Regions from separate parts of the Paenibacillus sp. FSL R7-0333 genome, predicted to be linked through region 2. Evidence: riboswitches for the same ligand, from Rfam matches in the RefSeq annotation. Region 2 holds a riboswitch; each other region holds the start of a gene.
The links. Region 2 has a riboswitch for cyclic di-GMP ahead of MKY86_RS00360 (anti-repressor SinI family protein). Riboswitches for the same ligand answer to the same signal wherever they lie in the genome.
Positions count from the first base shown of each region.

Region 1: linked by a shared signal. The riboswitch ahead of MKY86_RS07240 (fibronectin type III domain-containing protein) and the one ahead of MKY86_RS00360 (anti-repressor SinI family protein) in region 2 are both predicted to bind cyclic di-GMP.
Region 3: linked by a shared signal. The riboswitch ahead of MKY86_RS19330 (thiamine pyrophosphate-binding protein) and the one ahead of MKY86_RS00360 (anti-repressor SinI family protein) in region 2 are both predicted to bind cyclic di-GMP.

Region 1 covers NZ_JBBOBZ010000001.1:1,759,126-1,765,991, forward strand. Annotated here, with positions in the region: gene MKY86_RS07235 (MFS transporter) at 1-1,067, shown strand, start outside; cyclic di-GMP riboswitch class I at 1,152-1,253, shown strand; gene MKY86_RS07240 (fibronectin type III domain-containing protein) at 1,234-5,430, shown strand; gene MKY86_RS07245 (fibronectin type III domain-containing protein) at 5,458-6,866, shown strand, end outside.
Region 2 covers NZ_JBBOBZ010000001.1:91,617-98,482, forward strand. Annotated here, with positions in the region: gene MKY86_RS00355 (2-oxoglutarate dehydrogenase E1 component) at 1-809, opposite strand, end outside; cyclic di-GMP riboswitch class I at 1,305-1,408, shown strand; gene MKY86_RS00360 (anti-repressor SinI family protein) at 1,443-1,586, shown strand; gene MKY86_RS00365 (helix-turn-helix domain-containing protein) at 1,731-2,063, opposite strand; gene MKY86_RS00370 (TasA family protein) at 2,383-2,973, opposite strand; gene MKY86_RS00375 (TasA family protein) at 3,011-3,607, opposite strand; gene sipW (signal peptidase I SipW) at 3,707-4,309, opposite strand; gene MKY86_RS00385 (hypothetical protein) at 4,311-5,621, opposite strand; gene MKY86_RS00390 (aldo/keto reductase) at 6,728-6,866, opposite strand, start outside.
Region 3 covers NZ_JBBOBZ010000001.1:4,553,584-4,560,449, forward strand. Annotated here, with positions in the region: gene MKY86_RS19315 (SDR family NAD(P)-dependent oxidoreductase) at 1-590, opposite strand, end outside; gene MKY86_RS19320 (helix-turn-helix transcriptional regulator) at 726-1,679, shown strand; gene MKY86_RS19325 (methyl-accepting chemotaxis protein) at 1,753-3,003, shown strand; cyclic di-GMP riboswitch class I at 3,505-3,601, shown strand; gene MKY86_RS19330 (thiamine pyrophosphate-binding protein) at 3,748-5,361, shown strand; gene MKY86_RS19335 (carboxymuconolactone decarboxylase family protein) at 5,412-5,792, shown strand; gene MKY86_RS19340 (hypothetical protein) at 5,944-6,294, shown strand; gene MKY86_RS19345 (3-oxoacyl-[acyl-carrier-protein] synthase III C-terminal domain-containing protein) at 6,434-6,866, shown strand, end outside.

The sequences.
Region 1 (6,866 bases), 1.7 Mb from region 2:
AGCAGCTTGCCGTGGGTCTCAGCTTTTGGCTGGGCGGCAAGTGGGTGAAAGAGCGTAACAAAATGAATGCCCTACGGCTGGGAATTGCCGTATCGGGCTTTTTTTATTTGCTGGTGCTGTGGCTGCGGGGCGACGCGATTCATTACATTTGGCCGCTGGGCGGGGTCCTCGGGCTATCCATCGGGCTGTACTGGCTGGCGTTCAATATTGTTTTCTTCGAGATTACGGATGCCAAGAACCGCGATTACTATAACGGGTGGATGGGCCTGCTCGGTTCCCTGACGGGAATAGCCGGACCCTGGGTCTCCGGCTGGATGATCTCCCGTTGGCAAGGCGGACAAGGCTACCGCATGGTATTCATACTGTCGCTCTGTATCTATGGGGTTGCTGCTGTGCTCAGCTTCGGCCTGCGCAAGCGGCCGCTCGGCGAAGCCTATCTCTGGCTGGAGCCCTGGCGCGAGCTTACCCGCAGACGCAGCTCTTGGCGTCCAGTGGCGGCAGCGCTAGTGTTCCAGGGCATCCGGGAAGGCGTATTCTCCTTCCTCATCGGTCTGCTCGTTTATATTGCAGCACAGGAGGAGAGCAAGCTGGGACAGTTCGCCCTGCTGACCTCCGCCGTCTCCCTGATCAGCTATTATGCGGCCGGCAGATGGTTCAAGCCCCGTGCCCGGCTCGGCGGTATGCTGGCAGGCAGTCTGCTGCTCATCGCCTTCCTGCTTCCGCTGCTGTGGAAGGTGAACTTTACCACCCTACTAATCATGGGAATCGGGACCTCGCTCTGCCTGCCGCTCTATATGCTGCCGATGCTGTCCACCAGCTTCGACCTGATGGGCTTGTCCGAGGAGAGCGCCGGCAAACGTGTGGAGCTGGTAGTGCTCAGGGAGCTTAGCCTGATGAGCGGCCGCCTCCTCGGCCTGCTGATCTTCATCGCCGTACTGTCGCTGGACCAGTCCCCGCAGACGATTACTCTGCTCATGCTGCTGCTGGGTGCCGCGCCGCTGGGGAGCTGGGTGGTGGTGCGGGGGTTGCTGAATTGGAATGTTCACAAAAATAACAATATTATATGATTCAAATATAGGGTATTATTGCCAAGGTAAGTACAGATTGTAATTGAATTGAATTACACATGATTTCTCTTGAATTAACCATTAGAACTAAAAAGGCAAACCTGTACGAAAGTCAGGGACGCAAAGCCACGGGCCTTATCACAGGGAGGGGGACACCCCTCTGTGAATGGCAGCCGGGCCGCTCTTTCCGGTGGTTTTTTTGCGCCCTTTTTTAAATGATTTTTTAATTGAGCGGAGGTCTTTTATGACAAATAGGAAAAGCTTGATATGTAAGGTACTGTGTTTTATTATTCTGGCTCAATTTCTCGCCCCTTTTATGGAATTCTCAGGGATGAAAATTTCCGCACAGGACAGTATGCTCAAAATCCGGTTTCAGCCCGCTGAAACTCCCGTACAGGAAGGGGAGCTTGCAGATTCTGGAGCCGTTTTTAGCGTCAAAAACCAATACTCCTACGGCTGGAACATAGATCATACTGATGCAACCGTCTCAAGAGATACATACGACGACTCCAGCATAAGCAGCCTGACACGAATCCATCCGGATGGGAAGTGGGAAATTGCGCTAGACAATGGTACTTATGAAGTCTCAGTAACCGTAGGTGACTCTGTATACAGCAGCAACAATTCACTTGCCGTAGAGAATGTCAAATTGATGGAGGGACTGTCTCTTGAAGCAGGGCAGTATAAAACGATCAAGAAGAAGGTTGCTGTTGAAGATGGAAGACTGACTTTAAGTCAAATCAATGCTACTGGAATTGAGACTGCTCTAAATAGCATAGATATTTCATTGGTGAATACATACACTCCCACTTTGATCCCGCCTCAAATCCGCCTGCCTTTTGAACCCAATAAGGTTGCCGGAGACAAAGTTCTTCTGTCTGGAAGTATGACCAATATACATAACGCTCCGCCGTTTATCAGGGTAAATGGTCTGCAGGGAGAGATCTCCCGGCATATCCGCGAACAAATAGAATCCATCGGACAACAAATACAGCAGGTTAGCAAAAATGCAGTGGCAATAAGAAATGCTGATATTGAAACGATTCAAAGCTCTATCCGCTCAAACAGCAACAAGCCTGCAATAATAGCAGTTGGGCAGATGAATCTAGAATCGAGTGTTACGTTCGGAAGTGAAGAACAGCCTGTCATCTTAATCGCAGATGGCATCAATACGAACCGGAGTCTGAATATAACAGTTTACGGATCGTTAATCCTTCATGGAGGATTAAATGCAAATACGGAGTTGAATGTTAATGTTATCAACCCTGCGCAGGATGTGAATCTTGGTGACCTATGGGTACAGGGAACCGTGCATCTAAATAATAACTCTAATGTTCATGTAGATAATGAGCTGTTTGCCGGTTCTTTGGTTTACAACAACGGCTCTCTGGATCTATCGGCGAAACGGGTATTAGTACAGGGCAACATGAACATCAATACTCTGGTAACTATGAATGTTGATGAGGAAATGTCTGTAGGAGAAGTGGTATCCAATAACTCAAGGGCAGAACTTAATGTAGCCCAGGGAGATCTATTCGTCCGGGACAATGTCAGTATAAATAATCATTTGAATATCAACACAGGCGGATTATTTGCAGTTGGCGGTAATGTCATCTCGAATCAAAGACCTGTAATTCACACGGGGAATGAGCAAGCAGGACGTACATTATTGAAGTATGTTCTGTCAGGCCTTAAGGCTGAGTATTACAGCAATAATGATTTCACGGGCAAGAAGGCCGTGAAAGTAGATGAATCTATTTCTTTGGCTGGCCAACCTGTTCTGGGTGTGCCGGGAATAGCGGACCAGCGCTTCTCCGTTAGATGGACTGGGCAGATTCAACCTAACTATACTGACCAATATACTTTCTCGGTTAAAACGTCAGGTGGAGTCAGACTTTGGGTGAATGATCAGCTCCTGGTCGATGCCTGGACAGCGAAGCAGCATGTGGAGCAAGGCACGATCCAGCTTGAAGCCGGTAAAAAATATGACCTGAAGATGGAATACGCTAATGATATAGGGAATCCTCAGGCCAGCTTATTCTGGGAGAGCGGGCAGCAGATTCGTGAAGTGGTGCCCTCTGTATCTTTAAGACCTTTTTCTATACCTGCAGTAAATGCAAGTGCAACAGACTCAGCCATTACACTGGGCTGGCCTTCTCTGTTCAATGCGGACGGATATGAGGTGGAATTTGATAAGGAGGTTACCGTCCTCGGCAGTGAACCTGATTTTACCAAGGAGGAGCTTAGTCCGGGAACCGAACATTTCTATCGTATTCGGGCAATCAGTGGCGACATCAAAGGGGAGTGGTCAATAACTTCTTCTTATTGGACCTTACCGGCTGCACCACTGAATATTCAAATGAATGCAACAAGCCATACGATTACTCTTGAATGGGAGCCGGTAACCGGGGCCACCAGTTATGAAATAGAGGTTAATAACAGCACAAAGAATATAGGACCGGTGCTAACTTACCAGGAGAATGATCTGAATCCGAACATGCCCAAAGTATTCCGTATCCGGGCGGTGAACAGCAGCGGAGCAGGAGCATGGAGCGAAGTGGTTACGAAGACTACTCTGGTTGGAGTCCCCTCCAAGCTGCAGGGAACAGCAGACGAGCGGTCTGTTCATCTGAACTGGGATGCTGTATCAGGGGCTGCCTCGTATGATTTGGAGATAGACGGAACCCTTAGTAATAGCATCATGGATCATTCGTATATACATGACAACCTGCAATCTAACAGCGAGCACAGTTATCGTGTACGTGCTAAGAATGATGATGGAATCAGTGAATGGAGCGATCCCATTACAGTGTACACTTCGCCTGGAGTTCCCCAGAACCTTATAGCGCAAGTCGAAGGAACCTCAGTTCATGTGACCTGGGATAAAGTGGCCGGGGCCACAGGATATGACATCGAGGTAGATGGGGACGTGCTGGATAATGAAATGAAGCTTGAATTCACTCATTCACAGCTCCCGTTGAATTCAGAGCATACCTACAGAGTGCGGGCCAAGAATGAGAACAGAGTCGGAAGCTGGACCCAAACAATTGTTTATTCTACTCATGCGGGAGTTCCTAATAATATTCAGACTACAGCGAATAGCAACGAAATCACCATAACGTGGGACATAGTTGCAGGTGCCCTGAGTTACGATATTGAACTGGATGGGACAACGATTCGCAACATTTCGGATAACCTCTACATCCACAAGAAGCTGGCACCCTTCTCCACGCACAAATATAGAGTAAGAGCTGTTAATGCGGCAGGAGCAGCCGAATGGAGCGGATACGTAACTGCAACCACGACCTTCGGCAAACCATCTAATCTGAAGGCATTAGCCAAGAATACAAGTATTGAACTTACGTGGGACAAGGTAGAGAGTGCGACTGGCTATGATCTCCTGGTAGATGGCGAGGTTCTGAATAATGAAGAATCGTTATCCTATAAGCATACTGAATTGGAACCCTATTCCTGGCATAATTATCGGGTCAGAGCGAAGCAGGGAAGCTTTCTTGGAGAATGGAGCGAACCTCTGACGATTTCAACAGTGCTCGGGATTCCGGGAAATGTAAAGACGGAGACCAAGAGCAATCAAATCCGATTATCCTGGGATTCAGTTAAGGGTGCTACCGGCTACGAAATTGAAGCGGACGGTACAATTATTGACAATGGCAGCAAGATGGCTTTCACGCATACCGGTTTGTTGCCTAACACTAAGCACAATTATCGGATACGGGCCAAGAACACTCAGGCCGTCAGCGATTGGAGTGAATGGACTACCATTGTTACTGGTGTTACAGCACCAGAGGTGCCTAAGAATCTTAGAGGTGAAGTGACGGTGAATTCCGTTCAGCTTGCCTGGGATTCCGTGAATGACGCGTCCAGCTATGATTTGGAGATAGATGGACAAGTCGTTTCAAATTCCAACCAGTTGGAATACAAACACAGCGGACTTGAGCCCAATACAATGCACGCTTATCGCGTTCGGGCTAAGAATGCAGGAGCGACGAGCGACTGGTCAGAGATTTTGAAGAAAACAACGACTCCTGCAGTAACAATCAAGCCGGAAAAGGATACTCAGCTCAATTTTGTAATGATCATCCCTTATAAAAGTGACAAGTCTGAGCGCAGAGTTACGGTCACGTATAATGCCAATGATCTTGAGGTCATGGATCTGCGGGCAGAGACCCCAGACATGGAGCTTGAGACTGGCAGTATAGCAGGAACACCAGTGAATATCATCCAGTTTGAACCGGGGAAAATTGTCTTCAGCGTACAAATGAGCAATAAGGCTGCGATGAACACTATTATTTTCAATGCGAAGACGAATCAATTTACTAAAGTAACCTATACCATAGAGTAGATTTTATAGAGGTGAGAGTGGAAAACTATGAAAAATATATTCTTAAAATCTATTACTATTTTCATGGCATTAATGTTAATTATCCTTATTTCGGGATTGTTTCCAGGGAATGAAGTTGTCAAGGCTTCAAATACTGATATTGTTTCCTATGCGGATGTGCGTATTCCTGCTTGGTATGAGAAATCTGAAATTATTACATATGATGCGCATGGGTGGTTATCCGGAGATTTTCAAGAGACAGTTATAACTGATATTCAATATAATAAATTGACAAAAAAAATGTCCCTTAGAGTAGTTCCGGCTCAATACAATTTAAAAATGTCTCTCAATACCGACACCATGTATTATAACACTTCTACATTTATTAATATGTTTGCACGGATGCAATTAAAACATCCTAACCAAGACGGTTATGGGTATTTATCGTATGAACTGGTTAAAGCCTCTTATGAAACTGTCCATAGTAGTAATTATCGTACTATTGACGCAATTATTGATGCTAGCACAGGTGTTATAAATCCAATTCAAATGGAGTTAGATGAACCTCCAACAAAACTATTATGGAGTGCGTTTTTTTCGAAAACTTTTAGTGATGGATACAATTGGCAGGGAGATAAAGAATTTTATGGAAGAAGAAATTTTGAAATTGATCTTGTTCCGAATAGTGAGCCTACCCTTGATATTTTGAATTCAAGCAATCAATTTATAAGTGGAAGCTCCAATTTCATACCCTTAGTTAGAGTTGCAGACCCTAATGGGGATCAACTTGAAATAAAATACTATTTAGATTCCGACACAGAGCCTCGAGAGGTTAAAGCAGTAACGAATACAACATCAGGCCAAACTGTTTCATTCAACGTATTAAACACTTCAAATCTATACGAAGGCAGCCATACCATCCGCTTTACCGCCAGCGACGGAAAAGTCACCACCCAGAATTCGGTTACCATCGTTGTAGATAAATCACCACCTGTGATTGGAAATATCAATATTATTTCTTCAGATTCACAGGTTCAAGTATCGGGAACAGCGGCAGATGCTGTATCTGGGCTGGATAACGTACCTTATCGTTACACAGTGGGAAGTCAGTCGAGCGGCTGGACCACAAATCCAAGCTTTACGGCAACAGGATTAACCTCCAATACCGCATTGTATACGAAGATTGAAGCGAGAGATAAAGTAGGGAATATCGCAGTCCATGAGCAAAATGTCTATACGAGAGCACAGGTTCCATCACTATCTCTTCAGCAAAATGGTGAAACCTCGCTAGTAATGCAGCTTCATGATCAGAATGCCGCTTCAACCCAATATTTAATTCAGATGGGTACTGCTTATGTTAATTCATCCGGTACGCTCACCTCTTCACCTGTATGGATTACCCCGTCTGGCAAGACCGTGGTGATTAACGGATTAACAGCAAATACTTCATACTCCTT
Region 2 (6,866 bases):
TCTGAGAAAATAATATCATAAGGCTTGCCCAGAATATGGGCCAGCACATTAAGTCTTCCGCGGTGGGCCATACCCATCAGGATATGCTCTGCGCCGTCATGCGCGGCAGCCCGCACAATCTCATCCAGCATCGGCACAAGGGCATCATTGCCCTCCAGGCTGAAGCGCTTTTGGCCGACGAAGGTCTTGTGCAGGAAGGTCTCGAAATGCTCCACCTGAACCAGCCGCTTCAGCAGCTCTTTGCGTTCTGTATTATTCAGCGGAGCCGGGGAGGTCATCGATTCCGCCTGGCTGTTGAGCCAGCGCAGCTCGCGTTCATCATGCACATGCCCGAATTCATAAGCAATGGTCTGTGTATAGGCCTGGCGCATTCTGTGGACGGCATCCATCGCGGTATGCACATCCGCAGGGGCATTATCCCAAATCAGCGAAGCGGGCAGGGCATTAAGATCCTCGCGGGTAAGCTCGTAGGTCTCCAGCTCCAGCCATTTGGCCATCGGGTTCGTGCTGCGCTCCAGCGGGTCAATGTCTGCGGCCATATGGCCATATATTCGAATATTGGCGATCAGCTTCGAGGCCTTGACAGCCTTCTTGAGCCACTCGGCATCTGCTGATACGGCAGGCCTTGGAGCCCTCTCGGCATCGGGTGCCAGTGGAGGGGGGCCGGATACGGTGAAGAGATCGCGGTAATGCTGTTCAACAGAAGAGGGGTCCTTGACAAATTGCTCATATCTTTCTTGGATGTAGCCCAGGTTGGGGCCGTAGTATTTGCTCCATACTGTGTCGTTATAGGGCTCTTTGACTGCCATGAATAGGTCCTCCTAACGGATAAACTCCACGCGAGGCATCCAGTGTGCCACTTGGCGGAGCTGCAAATGTTTGCGGTTTCATTCTCACCTTATTGTGCTACTTTCCGGCGGGGTAATCAATTCATACTTTCGGTCAATCCGTTCGCAATTTGGCATGATTCATTACAGTATTCATACGGAACTATCATAAATAGAAAAAACACATATAACAGCCCGTTATACATACAAATGGGTAATTGTCTCTATACGATGTTGCGTGAAGCGGTAAGTCGGGGCGGATGGGGTTCCCTTTAGTATAATTAAACTATTAGCTAGTGTTTGAACTTGGAACTGGAAATATTTATACAAGCCGCTGGCAATTTCAGCTAAGTTTCCTCACATTTTTTCATAAAAAAATTCCAGAAAACGACACACTAATTGCATATGATCTTGTATAATGTTATTGCGGAGAACGGTTTCATCGATTCTTGCCAGATCCTTTCATGATGGAAAGGGTCCAGTAAAAGGTAAACCTGCCGAAAGACAGGGGCACAAAGTCTCGGATCTAAAGTAGAAATACTACAAAGTAGCAATACTACTATGATGGCCGGACTGCCTGGGGACGCGAAAATTCTAGGAGGAGATTTCTTGGATATGTCCAACCAGGGGAATGACGAGCTGCAGGCAGTAGATCTGGATTTAGAATGGGTGCACTTGCTGATGTCTGCCAAGCAGGCGGGGATCGCGGCGGAGGATATCCGCCGGTTTCTAAGTGAGAAGGCGCTCCAGGCGATGTAAGGGCGGTCATCATTGTTCGGATACATACAGAAAAGGCACAGCGTCCGGTACGCTGTGCCTTTTCTGTATGCCGCTTGAAAGGCTGCCTTCGCCGAAGTCGGCCTCCCTGCTGTGCGGAGTCTTCCTGTGGCATATAATGCTCGTCTAGTTGTCCTTTTGTTCCATGCGCCATTTCTGGTAATCGAGGAATTCCTTGAATTCGCGTTTGCTTATACCGGAGGCCATGGCCTCCTGAACAAGCCGGAACCATTCCCCGTCCAGAGCCTGTTCTTCCGTCTCTGCCAGTCCGCCATACAACAGTGCATGAATGGATACCTGAAGCGCGTCAGCGATTTTTTCGATGAATTGAATGGAGGGGTTGGATTGAATGTTCCGTTCCACATTACTGAGGTATGATTTCGCCACATCAGCCTTATCGGCAAGCTCGGATAACGAATAGCCCTTCTCCAGCCGGAGTTTGTGGATGCGGCTTCCCATAGTATCTGACACGATTACAACGCCCTCCGTACTTTTTTTGGTGAAAAATAAGAAGTTATATGCTTCGCGCTATACATTCTCCTTATCTTTCTCGTTGAAACGGTACCGCCCGTTCAAAGGCCGGCAAAGCCGTTTTCTCTTGTCAGTATAACAAAAATCCGCAAAACGGACAAAAATCCTTGAACCCGGCAGCGGGGAAAAAGAAACGGCATACCCGCCCGGATGGGGGAGGATATGCCGTCTTGATGGATTGCTGAAACGCTGCCTTCCTAATAAAGGACGGCAAAGCCATGTTCATTTGTATAGGCTGGCCCCTGAGCTACTTGGCTTCTCCCACTCCTTGAAGAGCATCGAAGGTCCAGTTCAGCGCTAAGCCGTCACCCTGGAAAATGTTCTGATCGAGCGTGTTGTCTACGAATTCGAAGGCGATCTTGAAGGTCTTGGACCCGGCGGCGGCAATCCCGCCTGGCAGTACACCTGCTGCTACGAGATCGTAGCTGGGGGTGTTTTTCAGATCCTTCAGGGAGATCTCGGACAGCACATGACCGCTTAGTGAACCGCCGGTGTACGTATTATCCAGGAGCTTGACCTTGAAGTGGTCTCCGAGATCCTGGCCCGCGTTATCGCCCTTGGCATCGGTCACGGTGTAAGTGGTGGCAAGCTTAAGGAATTTGATATCCAGTGTCCCGTCATTGGACAGGGTGAAGGTGCGGACGGTGTAGTCTCCCGGCTTCAGATTCGTCAGCGCTACCGGAGTATTGAAGGAAGAGCCGAGCTTCAGCGTACCCGCTGCGAAGGTTGCCGTGCTGGTAGCTGTGGAGCTGAAGTAAGCGAAGGTGCCCCCGCCGATTAAAGACAAGCCCAGTGCTGCCGATGCTACGCCAAGACCCAATGTTTTTTTGATACCCATCATTTATTTCCTCCTCGAATGGTTTGTTTTTGTGGAATTATTTGAGCGTGCCTTTTTCCTGGTTGGCTTCGAAATTCAGAGTCAGTGCAAGCGTGTCGCCCTGATAATAGTTCTGCGGCTGGAGGGTCTCCTTGAAGGCGAACTGGATGGTCAGGTTATCCGACGTGCCGGCTTTGATGCCGGACTTCTCTCCGCCTAAGATCGCTCCGAGAATTCCCCGGGCCACCAGATCGGGACTCTCCTGCTCCAGATCGGCCAGCGAGATGACCAGGAGCGGCGATTCTTTCTTATCCTTGTTCACGAGGAAGGTCACAATAATATCATCCTTGAAATTATGGGAGCCGTTGTCTCCCTGGGCGTCTGTAATGGCCGATGAGGTGCGCAGTACCACTTTGGGAATATTGAGCGTCCCGTCATTTTTGAGCTTGAAGTCCCGTAAGACGGTATCGCCCGGCTTGAGATTGCTGAGATTAACAATGACGGAGGGATCAGATTGTAATGATAGGGTTCCGTTGTTAAAAGAAGCTGAGGAAGTAGAAGTGCTGCTGAAGTAAGCGAAGGTGCCTCCGCCGACCAGGGTTAAGCCTAATGCTGCCGATACAACGCCGAGACCTAATGTTTTTTTGACGTTCATTTGTTCATCCCTCTCTTTTGAGTCTGCTTTGTGCATAGCCGGTGCTTCCGGCAAGCTGTATTGTGGCTCCGCGTTTCGTAAACGGGAGAGAACAATTGATCATTGTACGAGGTCAGTCAGAGTATCCGGCCCGCCGCTGCTGGCTGCGGATGACGGGGCATTCTTCTTTTCCAGTGCTGCAACGGCCTTCCAGGAAGAATACAGCGCGTAGAGAAGCAGGAGCAGTCCGGGAATAATCATCAGCACTACGCTTCCGGCTTTGGAGACTGCGAAGCTCATGGCATAGCCCACATAGGGGACGGTCACGCCGGTGTACTCACCGACCACATTCGTGGAACTGACGGCTGCGGTGTCGGCTGAATCATTATTGTCGCCCTTGGTGGTGTAGCTGGCTTCCCCCAGAGCACTGTTCAGCTCGGCATCGACCACGCGGTGGGTAATCAGAATGTTATCGGGATTCAGAAAAGTGATCACATCGCCCTTCTGGAATCGGGTCATGTCCCCGCCCGGCTTAATGGCCACAATGGAACCGGTCTGGATGCCGGGCTCCATGGAGCCGGATAATACCGTCTTGATCTGGTAGCCGAAGAAGGAGGGCTCGCCGCCGGAGGCTTTGGAGATGACAACGGCTGTGATTAGCACCAGGAACACTATAAGAATCAGAGTGGAAATTATCGTATTGGCTATTTTTCGGATGCGCATCTTATTCGCCGCCTTTGCTGGGTTCAGATTGTGGAGCCGGTGTAGCTGTAGGAGCAGGCTGCGCGCCGTCCATTACAGTGCCTGGAATTACGCTGCCGGGTAATGGATCTGGAGTTGCTTCCGGTAAAAGAAGCTCAGACGCCGGAGTGGCAGTGGGAATAACCTCTGCTGCTGCTGAAGCTGTGGGGACTGGATTGTCCTCTACAGGCGCTGCGGGAGCAGGCTCCTCTGCAGGCTGGATTTTGTCAGGAAGACTGGTTGCGGCCGGCTGGTTCTGTGCTTGTTCATGCTCCAGCTTCAGCGCTTCGTCAGCAGCCTTCTGCTTCTCTATGGCAAGCCGCTGGGCTTCCTCCGCTCTGGCTTTATCGGCCTTTTCAAGCGCCAGGCGTTCCTCTTCCTCTTGCTGTGCCTTCGCTTTGTCCTCAAGGGTTGTTTTGGCTTCAGCGATTTCTGTGAGCCGCTCCTGTAAGGTATGGATGGTGGAGAACAGGGTATCCTTGGACGCCGTTAATTCGGTATTCAACTGCTCATACGTGGCCAGCAGCGCGGGGGATACCTGCGAATCTGCTTGGTAGGCGCTGGTTACGAATGAAAGGATAGGCTCTTCAGCAGGGAAGCTGTAGTCATCCTGCCGGAGCAAGACGCGGTCCGGATTGCCGGTGGGCAAGGATCCGCCGATATCATGAATCGAGCCAAGATACTGCACAATTCCGCTTAACGTCTCTGCCAGCGATTCCGACAGAATCCCGCTTTGATGAAGGCTCTCTTGAATCTGGTCGAAGAACTGGGCATCACGGATTTCCAGACAGTTAGGATCGAGGTTCACCATATATCCTCCAAGCTTGTGCAGAATGGCCGCTGCATTGCCAATTTCCTGCAGAATGTGTTGCCAGACCGTCCCATTGAAGCTCAGCTGCTTCTCCAGCAGGTCGATCTCGCTGCCAGCTTGAGTGAGCTCGGACGAGAGTTCATCCGCAGCCTGATCCAGCTCTGCAAGCGACAGCTCTCCGGCAGCGACTGAGGTGTTATACACTCCGCTGATGCTATGGCTGCCAAGGGAAGCTTTCAGCTCTATGACGGTGTTTAGATGCCCGCTGAATTCCGACAACAACTGCTCAATCTGACCCGGGAAAACCGAACACAGCCCGATGGAGCTGATCTGTTCCTGGGAGGTATTGAACTCTCCATAGGTGCTGCCGATCTGGCCTGAGGTGTACATCAGGAGCACAGATACGGCCATACCCGATTGCAGAATCCGCAGGCCGAGCTTCCTGGTTTTCCGTTTGCGCCGCTTGGCAGATCTGGGGTACATAGCTAAGCCCCCTCTCGAGTTGCTAATGAATAATTCGTTATATTCGTTCTTAATAAAGAACGATATCGTAAGCAAATCATACACCGCGCTGCTCAGAAAAGAAAAATGTTATTTTCAGCGGAATGTTCGCAATAAAGTACGAAATGTATTAGATATCTCTATTTATCTGACGATATCGCTGTTTTTCACAAATGTTCTTTATAAAGAACGGTCGGCGGGCGTGGCTGGGAGGGTAGGGAGAGTAACTAGTGCACCTGAATGGGGCGAAAGTGGGCGATACGCGGAAATGAGGAGCACTAGTGCACCTGAATGGGGCGAAAGTGGGCGATACGCGGAAATGAGGAGCACTAGTGCACCTGAATGGGGCGAAAGTGGGTAGTAGGCGGAAAGGAGGAGCACTAGTGCACCTGAATCCGACGAAAGTGGGTAGTAGGCGAAAATGAGGAGCACTAGTGCACCTGAATGGGGCGAAAGTGGGCGATACGCGGAAAGGAGGAGCGCTAGTGCACCTGAATCCGACGAAAGTGGGTAGTAGGCGAAAATGAGGAGCACTAGTGCACCTGAATCAGGCGAAAGTGGGCGATACGCGGAAAGGAGGAGCACTAGTGCACCTGAATCCGGTGAAAGCGGGCGATCCGCGAAAATGAAGAGCACTAGTGCACCTGAATCCGGTGAACGCGGGCGATAGGCGAAAAGGAGGAGCACTAGTGCACCTGAATCCGGTGAAAGCGGGCGATACGCGGAAAGGAGGAGCACTAGTGCACCTGAATGGGGCGAAAGTGGGTAGTAGGCGGAAAGGAGGAGCACTAGTGCACCTGAATGGGGCGAAAGTGGGCGATACGCGGAAATGAGGAGCACTAGTGCACCTGAATCAGGCGAAAGTGGGCGATACGCGGAAAGGAGGAGCACTAGTGCACCTGAATGGGGCGAAAGTGGGCGATACGCGGAAATGAGGAGAACTAGTGCACCAGTTGGCTGAACGATGGGGTTTAGAGTAATCCACGGCAAAGAAGGTACTGTCCATAAAAGGATAGTACCCTCTCCGATGCACCTGTTCAATTTCAGTGTACCTGCCCAATAATCCGGATCTCCAGCAAACTACACCCTTAAGGAAGCTTCTCCCCGCGCGATGTGACGTACAGCTCATACCATTCCTTGCGGGAGAGCTCTACCTGGTCTGCGCCTGCACAGGCGGCGATCCGCTGCGGATTCACGGTGCCGATGACGGGCTGGATGGCTGCGGGA
Region 3 (6,866 bases), 4.5 Mb from region 2:
GGAATCACCGCGATGCCATCCGCAGCCACTTCTAGGGATAATCCGTAGGCCATGCGCACCAGTGCATTTTTGGACAGATCATAATAGAAGTTCCCCGTGTACTTGTACTCGTCCCAGAAGGTCGTATGGACGATTAATTTACCCGCCCCCGCTCCTTCCCTGCGCATCAGGGGTACAGCATAATAATTAGTCATTAGCTGCGCCCTCACACCGGCAGTGAACATATGATCCCAATGCTGCACCGGCTGCTCCCAGAACGGTTCATTCCCGATAGGGAGAGTATTGCCGCCCCAGACGTTATTGACCAGAATATCCAGTCTGCCCTGCTCTGCGCTAATCTGCCGGATTACAGCCTCTGTCTCGCTGTCATTGGTATGATCACAGCGGATCACAGCTCCGTCCCCGCCTGAGCGGCGGATCTCAGCCAGCACCCCTTCAAGCGTTCTTGCCTGTCCCTCCTGCGGCATACCGGCATTCCTGCCCGTAATGTATACATAGGCACCAGCCTTCGCCAGCTCCAGTGCAATGCCTCTGCCCGCTCCCCTGCTCCCGCCTGTTACCAATGCCACTTTCCCTTGCAGATTTGTCATTTGATCCGCTCCCTTTCATCTATCATGCCCGGATTAGATAGATCATTTGCGCTAATCCGTACTCTTGTCTAATATATACCTTATACATGACAACCATTGACATATATAAATAATACATTCAAGGGAGGTTGCAGAATGAGAGCGGATCGCCTGATCACTATCGTTCAACTCTTACAGAGCCGCGGGAAAATCAGCTCCAAAGAGCTGGCGCAAACGCTGGAGGTATCCGAACGTACAATCTTCCGGGATATGGAGGCACTAAGCTTCTCCGGCATCCCCGTGCTGGCGGAGCGCGGCCGGGAAGGCGGCTGGAAGCTGGCCGAAGGCTACAGGAATTCCCTGACCGGAATGAACACCAAGGAGATTGCCGCGCTGCTGGTGCCCGCTGATCCGGCGATTCTGCACGCTTTGGGCATTCAGGAGGAGTTCTCCTCGGCGGCCCGCAAGCTGCAAGCCGTCGCTACCAGACAGCCCGTCACCCCCTTCAGCTTCCTCAGCCAGCGGATTCACATCGACGGAGCCGGGTGGCATCCTTCCGGGGAGACCTATCCCTGCCTGTCCGCTTTGCAGGGAGCCTTATGGGAGAACCGCAAGGTGAGAATCACCTATATGCGCGGGGAGGACACTGCCGAGCGGCTGGTTGCACCGCTGGGGCTGGTAGTCAAGCGCGGAGTCTGGTACTTGGTCGCAGGGCATGACAGCGAGCTGCGGACCTACAGGGTCTCCAGAATCACTGAGGCCAAAGTCACAGATGAGTCTTTTGAGCAGCCGGAGGATTTCCACCTGTCTGAGTACTGGGAGACCTCCACCGCCGCATTCAAGTCTGCCTTGCCCAGGTACCCCTCCAGCCTTCTTGTAAGAGAGCAAACGATGAAGGAGCTGCAGAAGGAGCGATACGTCGCCCTGTTGCACCAGGAGCCTTCTGAGGCCCCGGGCTGGATCAGGGCCGAGGCCGAGTTCAACACGCCGGAGTCTGCGTGCCGGATCGTCCTGTCCCTGGGTCAGGGCATCAAGGTGACAGCACCGCCTGAGCTTGCGGATACGGTTGCTGCGGCTCTGCGTGAAGCGGCAGCATTATACGATTTTTAATAATAGACCAAATGCACTAGTATCCCCTATAATATTACAATACACATTATTATTTATAGGGGGACTTTACATTATGGACTGGATGAACAAGCTGCCGTTGAAACAAAAAATCGTCACCGGATGTTACCTGGTTGCCGCTTTATTCGCTGTCCCTGTCTTAATCACGCTAATCCTCATGGACAGGCTGCTCATCGGCATTATTCTTGTCGCCGTCCTGGCAGCGCTGACTTACCCGCTTGCGCGCTTCATTGAGAGAACGCTTACATCTTCATTTGAGGATATCTCCAATGTGACGCACACGATTGCCAAAGGCGACTTCACCAGCCGTGCCGACGAGAATGGCTCCATGGGCGACATCAGCCGCTCCTTCAACACCATGATTGACAAGCTCAAAAAAATCCTCACCGATGCTTCACAGATTACCCGTCAGGTTATGGACGCCAGCCGCGGGATTGAAGACAAGAATCAGAACCTGAAGTTTGTCATGGCGCAGGTGGCCTCCTCCTCCAATGAACTGGCTCTCGGTGCTAACGAAATCTCGGTGGATATCGCTGATATGACCGAATCGATCAAGGATATCGAAATCAAAGTCTCCAATTATACGAATTCCACCAAGGAAATGAATAAAAGATCTGTACATACGCTGGAATTGGTAGAACAGGGACGGCAATCGGTGGATACCCAAGCCGAAGGCATGCGCAAGAACATCCAGGCTACCCAGAAGGTGGCGGATACTATCGAAGCCCTATCGCATAACGCACGAGGCATTACGATGATTACCAAGACGATTACCGAAATTGCTGAACAGACCAATCTGCTGTCGCTCAATGCTTCTATTGAAGCCGCCCGTGCAGGCGAGCATGGCCGCGGGTTCGCCGTTGTTGCCCAGGAGGTCCGCAAGCTGGCCGAGGAATCCACCGCTTCAACCAAAGAGGTGTTCGGTCTGGTACGCAGCATCGAAGCGGATATCAAGCAGGCTATCGATAACATCGCCATCAATGAAGAGGTAGTCCAGGTGCAGAATGAGATGATTACGGAGACAGCCAACATTTTTGCTCAAATTGTGCATAGTGTCCAATACATAACCGAGCAGATTGCCTCCTTTTCCGCAGAGAGTGACCTTATGCTGGAGAGCGCGCTCAAGATCTCCGGGGCGATCGAGAATATCTCAGCCATCACCCAGGAGACCGCCGCAGGGACGGAAGAGGTATCCGCAGCGATGAACGAACAGATTCATGCTCTTCAATCCGTAGCTGAGGAGACAGAGAAGATGACCTCCGCGGTCTTCAACCTACAAAAAACGATTCATATTTTCAAATTTTAACCTCAGCACAAAGAGACACGCCTGCGGAATTTTCTGCGGGAGGTGTCTCTTTTTTTGGGCAAAACAAAGATTGTTATGTAATATTCACAAATTGTTGAAATTGTGCATAAGGGTAAAAACCGTGCTTTGCACTTCTTTACTATAGTCGTTCTATTGTCATAGCTTGTCTATAAGCTAACATCTCACATCACTATTACTTAAGTCCTATCACCGAAATTTGTAATGCTGTATATCTAGTGAATTCTTAATGTTTTGCAGTAAATCAGGAATGTAATGAGTCTTTGTGCTCACTTCCCACATTAATCAACCTAAATGGCCATTTGCATTTTAAGACTTTAGTCTTCCAGGGACAACCATTTTCAAAAGTTTGAAAATCCAAATATTTAGCCATTTTCACTCCTGAATATTCGCCAAATTCCGAGTTTCTTCTCACAGGGGTTATTGACAAAAGAGGAGCAAGGAATATATTGTAAAGGAAAATTCTCCACAAATTCATTTATAACCGCATACCGGCAAAATTCACCGAAAGGGAATGACGCAAAGCCATGGATCTACAGTCTCATTTCTGAAGTGGGATCATGACAGCCAGGTTGCTGAAAAACTGTGAACGCCTTAGGTTTCGCGTTTGATTATGGTGATTCGTGCAACAGACCTGTGCTCCAATGGTGAGTACAGGTTTTCTATTGCTGACGTATACAAATAACAACTTGCGGGGTGGATGTTCTGAAGACAGTTGCAGATTATATGGCGGAAGCATTACGCAATCTGGGAGTCACTCATTCTTTTGGAATCATAGGCAAGTCTATTTGCCCCATCGCTTTGAAAATGGTTGACTACGGTATAGAGTTCATCCCCGGCCGGCACGAATCCAGCTCCGGCTTCGCCGCCGGCGGTTATGCTCTGAAGACCGGCAGTCTCGGGGTAGCCTTCGGCACCTCCGGTCCGGGGGGAACGAATCTGCTCACCGCAGCAGCGCATGCCAAGGCCAATAATCTTCCCGTCCTCTTCATCACCGGACATCAGTCCATCAAGGAGCTGGGCATTCCCCAATGTCAGGATTCCACTTCCTACCTGGCTGATTTGGCGGATATGTTCCGGCCGGCCACCCTCTTCAGCAAGCTCGTTGAACGCGGCGATCACTTCAGCACGATTTTCAACCATGCCCTATCCATCGCCCTCGGTGACCAAAAAGGCCCAGTCCATCTCTGCATTCCGTTTGATGTGCAGACAGAGCGGCTCGCGGAATGCCGGATTGTTCTGCCGGAACGCGAGGGACTAGTCAGTTATCAGAACTATGACCGGGTCATCTCGGCGATTAATCAATCCGCTAGGCCGCTGATCATTGCCGGTAAAGGCGTCAACCGCTCAGGTGCCCATCAGGAACTGGTTCAGCTGGCCGAAACCTTCAACATTCCTGTAGTCACCTCTCCAGGCGGCAAAGGTGCAATAGCTTATGATCACCCGCTCTACCACGGTCCTGTCGGCGTTGGCGGCTCCTCGCACGGCGATGAATTGCTGAACAACAGCGACCTGTTCATTGTTCTGGGCTCTCGTCTGAGCGACATGACCATCTGCAACCTGAAGCCGGAGAATCATCCGCAGCAGCTGATCCAGTTCGATGTAGATCCAACCTTTGTCGGCAAAATACTGTCCTCATCCACCATCGCTGTCGGCGGGGACTTAAGGGACAACCTGGCACTGTATCTTCAGAAGCTGGACCCCTCTACGGTCACCAGGCATGAAATCACAATCTCCAATGCTTACAATGACGAGTTGCCCGTGCTGGCGGGACTCTCTCTGGCTTCGGTAATGAGCACGATGAGCGACTTGATTCCTTACAACAGCAGCGTTTTTGTAGATGACGGCAGCCACGGGTTCAATGCTGTGAAATGGTTCAATGTCCGCAGGCCCGGCAGCTTCATATTCGATGCCTACTTTGCTTGCATGGGCAATTCAATTGGCATGGCGATCGGCGCCAAGACGGCTTCTCCCGGAGAGACAGTCTTCTGCATTACCGGTGACGGCTGTTTTATGATGCTCGGAACTGAAATAAACACAGCCGTTTGCAAGGACATTCCGGTGATTTTCATTGTGGTGAACAATAAGCAGCTGGATATGGCGCTTAAGGGTATGGAGAAAACGACCGGCCGGATTGACGGTACGATCTTCGAGGTTCCGATGGATGCCGTGAAATTCGCCGAATCGCTGGGTGCAGCCGGCTTCCGCTGCGAGACGCAGGAGGAGTTCGCTGCCGCAATCCGCGAAGCTGTGGCACTTAACAAGGCAGCTGTCATTGAGCTGCTGACTGACCGTGATGAAATGCCTCCTACGGCCCACCGCACGCTGGATCTTACGTAAGGAAGCCGTATCCGCACACCTTTTTTAACCTACTATCAGGAGGACATATCGTGAACAAGAACATGAACAGCGGACTCGATCATTTCACTGATCTCTCAGGAGATTATGGGGCCAAGGCCCTGGCTCCGATCAAAGAGCATTTTCCGGAATTAGCCGAATATATCATGGGCAATGCCTATGGCGATATTTTTCAGCGGACCACGATTGGCTCTGACTGGAAGGAGATCGCGGTGATCTCGTCGCTGATTACGATGGGACAATATGAACAGCTGGGGGTTCATTATGTAATGGCGCTCCGCGTTGGCATGACCGTCGAGCAGATCAAGGGTGTGCTGCTGCATCTGACGCCTTGCGTCGGTGCCCCCCGGGTGATTTCGGCCTTTAATGTGCTGCTGGATACCCTGGAGGAGATCAAAGAAAAATCTTCATAAATCTACAAATTTCGACTTTTGATTGCACGTTTCAGTATGATCTGGTTATAATGAAGGCAAAATATCCCAAATCAAATTGCGGTTTTGTCGAATAGAGTCGCAGGAATAACGTTTTGGAGGTATTGGAAATTACACTTAGGGAGAGATCAACATGGGACAATTTATTTTGAAGACAGATACTGCGAAGAAAGTAATCAATATTGAGCTGGAGGGAACCTTCTCTAACGAGGACGGGCTCAAATCTATACAGGCTTACCAGCAGACTATTAACCCGATCAGCCCTGCTGAATATGCACTAGAGATCGACTGCCGCAAGCTGAATGTAACAGCTCCTGATGTTGTACCGCTGCTTGAAGGCTGCTTCATCATGTTCAAGGCTGACGGCTTCCAGAAAGTGAGTCTTACCCTGGAAAATAACCCGATCCTCAAAATGCAGCTGGCACGCCTGGGCCGCAAAGCAGGACTTGAGAATCTGGAGATCACTTCAACCGTACAAGCTTAATAAATACAAATTAAACCTAAATCAGCCGCTTGAAACGCACAGGTTCATTCATTAAACCGACTGCTAATGCCGGAAGAGAGTTTTGTAAGAAGCAGATTCGTGAGAAGTATAGCTAACAAAACTTTAGGAGGTCTGTACTATGGCGGGGATTCGCATTAAGGACATTGATATCTACCATCCAGACAAAAGAATCGGCAATGACTTTTTCATACAGCATTTTGACGATAAAGGTATTGATATCCGTGGACTGCTGGCTACTCTAGGCCGTGAAAACCGCTACAGCATCGACAGCCCGGATGAGAATTCCCTGACAATGGCTTTTGAAGCCGCAAGTAATGTTCTGGAGAAGACCGGTCTTACCGGCCCTGACATTGACCTGATCGCTTATGCAAGCCAGACCCCTGAATATATATTTCCTACGAACTCATTGATGATTCACCGCCTGATTAACGGGGCTTCGCATACCATCTGTATTGACAGCAATGCCAACTGTGCCGGAATGACCGCCTCGGTTGAGCAGGTCAGCCGCCAGATGATGGCGAACCCGAGAATCCGCCGCGCCCTGGTCATCG